DNA from 2 places in the Aeromicrobium sp. UC242_57 genome. Region 1 is predicted to be linked to the other one. Evidence: riboswitches for the same ligand, from Rfam matches in the RefSeq annotation. Region 1 holds a riboswitch; the other holds the start of a gene.
What was found. A riboswitch is a leader RNA that binds a small molecule or an ion and turns the genes downstream of it on or off. The one in region 1 is predicted to bind thiamine pyrophosphate.

Region 1 (3,824 bases):
CGCGGGCGTAGCGGTCCAGGTAGTGCGCGTCGTCGACCAGGTAGCGCGCAAAGACGTCAGGCGGCAACGATCCATCGATCAGGCCGAGCACGAACGGATGCTCGCAGATCGCGGCGTACCAGTCGCCGACCGACTCCCAGAGCCGTTCGGACGCGCTCACCGGCCGATCCGATGATCGACCGGGCCGTGTCCGCTGCCGATGTCGAGGCTCATTCCCGCCACCAACGCCCTCGTCAGATAGTCCTTGGCCCCAGCGACCGCATCGGCGACGCTGCGACCCAGGACCAGGTGCGAAGCGATCGCCGACGACAACGTGCACCCCGTGCCATGCGTGTGCACCGTGTCGACGCGCGGAAACCGCCAGACGTTGCACGGCGTCGTGCGACACGAGGACGTCGACGCTGAGATCGCCGGGCAGATGTCCGCCCTTGACCAGCACGTGCTGCGGGCCGACTCCAGCAACACCCGACCCACGACGTCGAGGTCGTCGAGCACCGAGATGTCTCGACCGGCCAGCACCTCGGCCTCTGGCACGTTGGGGGGTCACGACTGTCGCCAACGGCAGCAGCAGGTCGCGGATCGCCTCGACGGCATCCTCGGGCACCAGCCGATCACCCGACGTCGCGACCATGACGGGGTCGAGCACGACAGCCGGGACGGGTCGATCACGCAGCATCTCGGCAACCGTGCGGACGACGTCGACGCTGCCCAGCATCCCGATCTTCACCGCCCGGACGTCGAGGTCGTCGACGACCGCCCGGTACTGCGCCGCGATGAACTCGGTCGGCACCGCGTGGATGCCCGTGACGCCGAGGGTGTTCTGCACCGTCAACGCGGTGATGACGGTCGCGCCGTACACGCCCAGCGCACTGGCGGTCTTCAGATCGGCCTGGATGCCCGCCCCGCCCGACGGGTCGGAGCCCGCGATGGTCAACATCACGGGGGTGCGGCTCATGCGTGCACTCCCCTGGCCTGCAGAGCGTCGTCGACGGCGAGCCGCAACGAGGCCGCAGCCCCAGCCGGGTCGTCGGCAGCACAGATCGCGCTGACCACTGCCACGCCGTTGGCTCCCGCCGCGATGACGTCACGTGCATTGGCAGCGTCGATGCCGCCGATCGCGATCAGTGGCAGTCGGCCGCCCAGTCGCTTCGCGAGCTCGCGGACCCCATCGAGACCGAACGGAGCGGTCGTGTCGGTCTTGGTCGGCGTGGCCCACACCGGGCTGGCCGCGACGTAGTCGCAGGCCGCGAGCTGCACCGCATCGTCGAGCTGCCTCAGATCGTTGACCGACCAGCCGATCACGGCGTCTTCTCCTAGTGCTGCGCGCGCTGTGACCGGATCGGTGTCGCCGACCCCGACGTGCAAGCCGTCACCGGCGCGCGCCGCGGCGACGTCGTCATTGGCGAGCACCGCGACCGAGGCCGGCAGGGCGGCCCGCAGAGCCGCCACTGCTGCCAGGCGGTCGGCCGACGTGCCGGACTTGTCTCGCACCTGCACGCACGTCGCGCCGCCTGCAACGGCAGCCGTCACGACCGAGCCGAGATCGTCGCAGGAAGGATCTGTGACCAGGTAGAGCCGCAGATCGATGCTCATGACTCGACGATCCGGACCGCAGCCAACCGCTCGTCGTCGAGCATGGCGAGCCGTCGAGCAGGCGGACACGGAACGTGCCCGGTCCGGGGGCGTTCTTCCCCGCACGCTCCCCTGCTACGGCGAGCATTGCCATCGCGGTCACCGACGCGTCGAAGGGGTCGTCCGCCACGGCGCAGCACGCGGCGACGAGCGCCGTTGCCGAGCAGCCGAGGGCCGTGACCATCGGCATCAGCGCATGTCCGCCGTGGACGACTGCGGTGCGCACGCCGTCGGTGATGACGTCTTCGACTCCCGTCACGACCACGACGGCCGACAGCTCTCTGGCGAGCGTCCGAGCGCCGTCGAGCGCATCGAGCGAGGCCGCCTGGCTGTCGACGCCCCGGCCACCGGCCTGGGACGTCGCGATGGCGAGGATCTCGCTGGCGTTGCCACGCACGACCGTCGGTGCGTGCCGCAGCAGCTCGGCGACGATGTCGCGCCGATACGACGTCGCGCCGACGGCGACCGGGTCGAGAACCCACGGGGTGCCGACCTCGCGCGCCGACTGTGCGGCGGCGGTCATGCCGTCGACCCACGACGGCGACGGTGTGCCGATGTTGATGCCGACGGCCGAGGAGATCCGCGCGAAATCACCGGCCTCGTGCGGATCGTGCACCATCGCCGGGGAGGCACCCACGGCGTTCAGCACATTGGCCGCGACGTCCATCGAGACGTAGTTGGTGATGTACTGCACCAGCGGCGACTTCTCGCGGACCGCAGCAGCAATCGTGGACGTGACAGTACTCGTCATGAGCAGGCTCCCTCGCGCCGGTGTTAACCGGATCAGGTTCGGCGGGTCTCATCTCAGCCCCCTCGTGGGGCACCCCGGCCTTGCGCCTCGAACCTATCGCACCCATTCCCCGTCCCGCTGAAGAGGTGCTTACCGCCCCGCCGCGAGGTACTTGTCGCCCCCGTGAGGGCAGCAGCCACCTCCCGGAGGGGCAACAACCACCTCCTCGAAGGGCAGTCGGTACCTCCTCGGAGGGCGGTAAGTACCTCTTCAGGGGGAATGGGGAACGCCCCGCCCGGATGGTCCGGGCGGGGCGTCGAGGTGGAGCTGGTGACTAGCGGGCGGCCTGGCCGTCGACGTAGTCAGCGTCCTGCTGCTGCCAGCTGAAGTGCGAGCGCAGGACCTTGCCGGTCTTCTCGATCGGGTGTCCGGCCTCCTTCTCACGCAGCCTCCAGGAACTCCTTGGCGCCATTGTCCTGGTCGTCGATGAAGCGCTTGGCGAACGTGCCGTCCTGGATGTCGGCGAGGACGCCCTGCATGCGCTCCTTGACACCTGCGTCGACGACGCGGGGGCCGGAGACGTAGTCGCCGTACTCGGCGGTGTCGGAGATGCTCCAACGCTGCTTGGCGATGCCGCCCTCCCACATCAGGTCGACGATGAGCTTGAGCTCGTGCAGGACCTCGAAGTAGGCGATCTCGGGCTGGTAGCCGGCCTCAGTCAGCGTCTCGAACCCGGCCTGGACCAGGTGCGACATGCCACCGCACAGGACAGCCTGCTCGCCGAAGAGGTCGGTCTCGGTCTCTTCAGTGAACGTCGTCTTGATGACGCCGGCGCGGGTGCCGCCGATAGCCTTCGCGTACGACAGGGCGATGTCCCACGCCTTGCCGGTCGCGTCCTGCTCGACCGCGATGATGTCGGGGATGCCGCGGCCGTCGACGAACTCGCGACGCACGGTGTGGCCCGGCGCCTTGGGCGCGACGAGGAGGACATCGACACCGGCCGGCGGCGCGATGTAGCCGTAGCGGATGTTGAAGCCGTGACCGAAGACGAGAGCATCGCCGTCGACCAGGTTGGGCTCGATCGACTCGGCGTACACGTGACGCTGCACCTGGTCGGGCGCGAGGATCACGATGACGTCAGCCTCTTCGACGGCCTCGGCGACGTTCAGGACGCGCAGGCCCTCGGCCTCGGCCTTGGCGCGGCTCTTGGAGCCTTCGGGCAGACCGACGCGGACGTCGACGCCGGAGTCACGCAGGTTGAGCGCGTGGGCGTGGCCCTGGCTGCCATAGCCAATAACCGCCACGTTGCGACCCTGGATGATGCTCAGGTCTGCGTCGTCGTCATAAAACAGTTCAGCCACGGGGACTTCTCCTTGAGACTTTTCTTGTATGGGTGAAAACTTGGGGATTTCAGCTTGCCTGCGAGCCGGGGACGGCGCGCAGCGTGCGGTCGGTGATGGAA
Region 2 (3,824 bases), on a different contig from region 1:
CGCCGCCTGGGGGATCGGCGCGGAGCATCAGCAAGAGCTGACCGCGGACGGCTCGACCGTCGGCTGCACGTGGCAGGCGCGTTGGGCGGGACGTTCAGCCCGCACTGCGCACGCGTCCACCCGGCCAAGCTCGTCGCCGGGATCGCGGCCGCCGTCGAACGCCGTGGGGTGCGCATCCTCGAACGGACCCGTGCACAGCGCATCGAGCCGGGCGTCGTGACGACGGATCGCGGACGGGTGCGGGCTCCGCGGATCCTGAGGTGCCTCGAGGGCTACACCGCAAGCATCCGCGGCCAGCGACGTACGTGGCTGCCGATGAACTCCGCGATGATCGTCACCGAGCCGCTACCCGACTCGGTGTGGGACGACATCGGCTGGTCGGGCGCCGAGCTGTTGGGCGACAACGCGAATGCGTACTGCTACGCGCAGCGCACCGCGGACGGCCGGATCGCCTTGGGCGGGCGGGGGATCCCGTACCGGTTCGGTTCACGTACCGACGTCGACGGCCAGACCCAGGACTGGACGGTGGAGTCGCTGACCACGATCCTGCATGGCATGTTCCCGGCGGTACGGCCTGCCCGCATCGACCACGCCTGGTGTGGGGTGCTGGGCGTGCCGCGCGACTGGTGCGCGAGTGTCTCGTTCGATCCGTCGACGGGTCTCGGCTGGGCCGGCGGCTACGTCGGCAGTGGCCTCACCACGACCCACCTGGCCGGTCGCACGCTCGCCGACCTCGCGCTCGGTCGTGACACCGATCTCACGTCGCTGCCGTGGGTCAACCGGTCGGTGCGGCGGTGGGAGCCAGAACCGTTCCGCTGGCTCGGGGTCAAGGCGATGTACGGGCTCTACCGCGAAGCAGATCGCCGCGAGAACAAGGGCCTCGCTGGCCCTAGCCGGTTGGCACGCATCGGCAACGTCCTGACCGGCCGCTGAGCCTGGCCGACCTCGTTGACCTCATGGGCTCGGTTTGTGAGTGATGACGTGTCGCACCCGAGACGTTGCCGTTAGGTGATCTCCCAGTTCGGGTCCGATCCGGGCAGCGATGTCGAAGATGCGAGTGATGTCGTCACTCAGGTTCCGAGCGTGTATCGGCTCGTGGTGCGCGATTCTGTTGCGGAGAAGCCGTACTTCGTCGAGCTCGGCGTGCAACGTGCGTTTCTGTCTGATGCTGAGCGTAAGGTTGGCTACTGACAGAGAGCCCCGGGACAAACGGCGTAGCGGCGTCAGCCAGCGAACCCCCCCGGGGCCTTGTCGTCTCCGAGTCACTGCCGACGCGCCTGATGGCACGATCAGATTCCTTCGTCCCCAGCGGGCGGGTGTAGCCTCGACTGCACAAGACAGGGGAGCGCCTCAAGCAGAGGGCGCTGAGAGTGCGGATCCGCCGCAGACCCTTGAACCTGCTCCGGTTAGTACCGGCGAAGGGAGTCACGATGAGTTCTGCCATCACGTCTACAGGCAGGTCCTTGGTGCGTTATCGCACGATCGACTTGGTCACCATCACCACCCTGGGTGTCGCCTTCGGCGTCATCTTCTGGGGGTGGGGCAAGCTGTACGCCGCCGCCAGCACCGCAGGGATGCTGTCGTTTCCGCCGAGCGTCGCGCTGTTCGGTGGCGGCTGGCTGATCGCCGGTGTCGTCATCGGCCTGATCGTCCGCAAGCCCGGTGCCGCACTGGCCGGCGAGGTGATCGCTGCCAGCATCTCGGCGCTGCTCCCTGGCAATGAATGGGGCATGACCGCGATCGTCTCGGGCCTGCTCCAAGGCGCGGGCGTCGAGATCGTCCTGGCGATCGGCCTCTACCGTCGTTTCGGCGTCGTGTTCGCGGCCGCAGGTGCTGCACTGGCCGCCGTGTTCGAGGTCCTCTACGAGTGGTCCAACTGGTACTCGTACTGGGGCTGGGGCTACAAGCTCGCGCACCTGGGGGTCTTCGTGGCCTCGGGCATCATCATCGCGGGCATCGGTGGATTCCTCCTGGTCCGGGGTCTCGCCCGGGCTGGTGCCCTGGACGCCTTCGAGGCCGGACGCGAACAGGTCGACGAGGTCTAGCCATGTCCACCGGCGAAGTCCGCTTCCGCGACTTCACCTGGCGCCCCATGGGCCGCCGACACCCCGTCATCGCCGGGTTCGACCTGACCGTCGAACCCGGCGAGCGGGTGCTGCTCGTCGGCCCGAGCGGCGCCGGCAAGTCGACCTTGCTGCACGGACTGGCCGGCGCTCTCGGGTCGACGATCGCAGGCGAGCTGAGCGGAACAGCCCATGTCGACGGCAGACTGGGCTTGCTGCTGCAGAATCCGGCCGACGCGATCGTGGCCGAACGGATCGGCCGCGACGTCGCCTTCGGCCTGGAGAACGCGGCTCTCCCGGCCGCACAGATCTGGCCGTTGGTCGACACGGCGCTGGCTGCGGTCGGCCTGACGTATCCACGTGATCACTTCACGGGTGCCCTGTCCGGCGGCGAGCAGCAACGTCTGGCGCTGGCGGGGGTCCTTGCGATGCACCCCGATGTCCTGCTGCTCGACGAGCCGACGTCGATGCTCGATCCGGACACCGCGACAAGCGTCCGTGAGGCGGTGCTGGCGGCAACCCGCGACCGTACGTTGATCGTGGTCGAGCACCGGATCGGGCCGTGGCTGCCGCACGTGGACCGGGTGGTTGTCCTGGGGCCGGGTGGCGTGGTGGTCAGCGATGGGACCGTCGCGAGCTTTTCTGGCTGGGAGCGCGCCGTCTGGAGTCTGGATGCCCGGCATGACCGCGCCGCGCCCGCTCGACGTCCCCGCTGGGCTGGTCGGCCCGGTCGGCGAGGCCCCGACCGTGACGGCGCAGGACGTCTCGGTCGAGCTGGTCATGCGCACGCTGCGAGGGACGCAGCGCACCATGGCCCTGAAGGGTCTGACCACGTCGATCGCGCCCGGCCAGGTCACGGGGTTCACGGGACGCAGCGGCGCGGGCAAGTCGACCGCGTTGGCGGTGCTCGGCGGGCTGCTCAAGCCTGCCTCGGGCACGGTGACACCTGATCTACGCCGGCTGCGATCGACCGCTCTGGCGGCATCGGTCGGCTGGGTGCCGCAGAACCCGGAGCACGGCTTCTTGACCACTAAGGTCGCCGACGAGGTCTGTCACACTGCCACTCGGCTCGAACGACACATCGATGTCATGGCAGTGCTCGACCTCTTCGGCCTGGCGCACCTGGCAGGCGCTCACCCTTATCGGCTGTCCGGGGGCGAGCAGCGACGGTTGGCCATCGCCGCGGCGCTCGGGCACCGGCCGGGAGTCGCGTTGCTGGACGAACCCACCGTCGGGCAGGACCCTGGCACCTGGGCTGCGGTGGCTGGGTGGATCGCAGCGGCCCGCGACGCGGGTGCGACGGTGAGTGTCTCGACGCACGACCCCGATCTGCCGCTTGACGTCGAGCACCGCATGGCTGCGGGGGTGATGATGTGAGGGGCCTGGTGCTCCGGGCCAATCCACTGGCCCTGATCTCGGTCGGTCTCCTGTCGTTGGTCGGATCGTTCTGGGTGCGCAGTCTCGAGGTCGGCCTGATCGCGCTGGGTGCCTTATCTGCTCGCAGCGTTGCTGCTGCTTCCGGGTTGGCGCTATCCGCTCGTGTGCTTGCTGTTCACCGCCTTCGCTTCGGCGACGATCGTCTACTCGACCTGGCGGCTCGGCGGCCGTGACGTCGAGCAGGCCTTCACGGCCGGCCTGCGGATCATGGTGCTGGCCTGGCCCGGGTCGGTCATGGCGGGCTACGTCGACCCGACCCGGCTGGCGGACTACCTGGCGCAGACGCTGCACCTGCCTGCGCGGCTGATGGCAGCGTTCGCGGCA

Region 2: linked by a shared signal. The riboswitch ahead of ACHMWU_RS28645 (ECF transporter S component) and the one ahead of thiM (hydroxyethylthiazole kinase) in region 1 are both predicted to bind thiamine pyrophosphate.

The regions. Positions count from the first base shown of each region.
Region 1 covers NZ_JBIOAM010000003.1:944,120-947,943, reverse strand. The annotation lists partial or broken gene ACHMWU_RS15995 (thiaminase II) at 1-160, opposite strand, end outside; gene ACHMWU_RS15990 (bifunctional hydroxymethylpyrimidine kinase/phosphomethylpyrimidine kinase) at 157-534, opposite strand; partial or broken gene ACHMWU_RS15985 (hydroxymethylpyrimidine/phosphomethylpyrimidine kinase) at 602-937, opposite strand; gene thiE (thiamine phosphate synthase) at 952-1,593, opposite strand; partial or broken gene thiM (hydroxyethylthiazole kinase) at 1,658-2,383, opposite strand; TPP riboswitch at 2,375-2,470, opposite strand; partial or broken gene ilvC (ketol-acid reductoisomerase) at 2,697-3,723, opposite strand; partial or broken gene ilvN (acetolactate synthase small subunit) at 3,773-3,824, opposite strand, start outside.
Region 2 covers NZ_JBIOAM010000005.1:1,131,463-1,135,286, forward strand. The annotation lists gene ACHMWU_RS28635 (NAD(P)/FAD-dependent oxidoreductase) at 70-933, shown strand; gene ACHMWU_RS28640 (hypothetical protein) at 1,009-1,191, shown strand; TPP riboswitch at 1,330-1,441, shown strand; gene ACHMWU_RS28645 (ECF transporter S component) at 1,431-2,045, shown strand; gene ACHMWU_RS28650 (ABC transporter ATP-binding protein) at 2,048-3,013, shown strand; gene ACHMWU_RS28655 (ABC transporter ATP-binding protein) at 2,901-3,440, shown strand; gene ACHMWU_RS28660 (energy-coupling factor transporter transmembrane component T family protein) at 3,549-3,824, shown strand, end outside.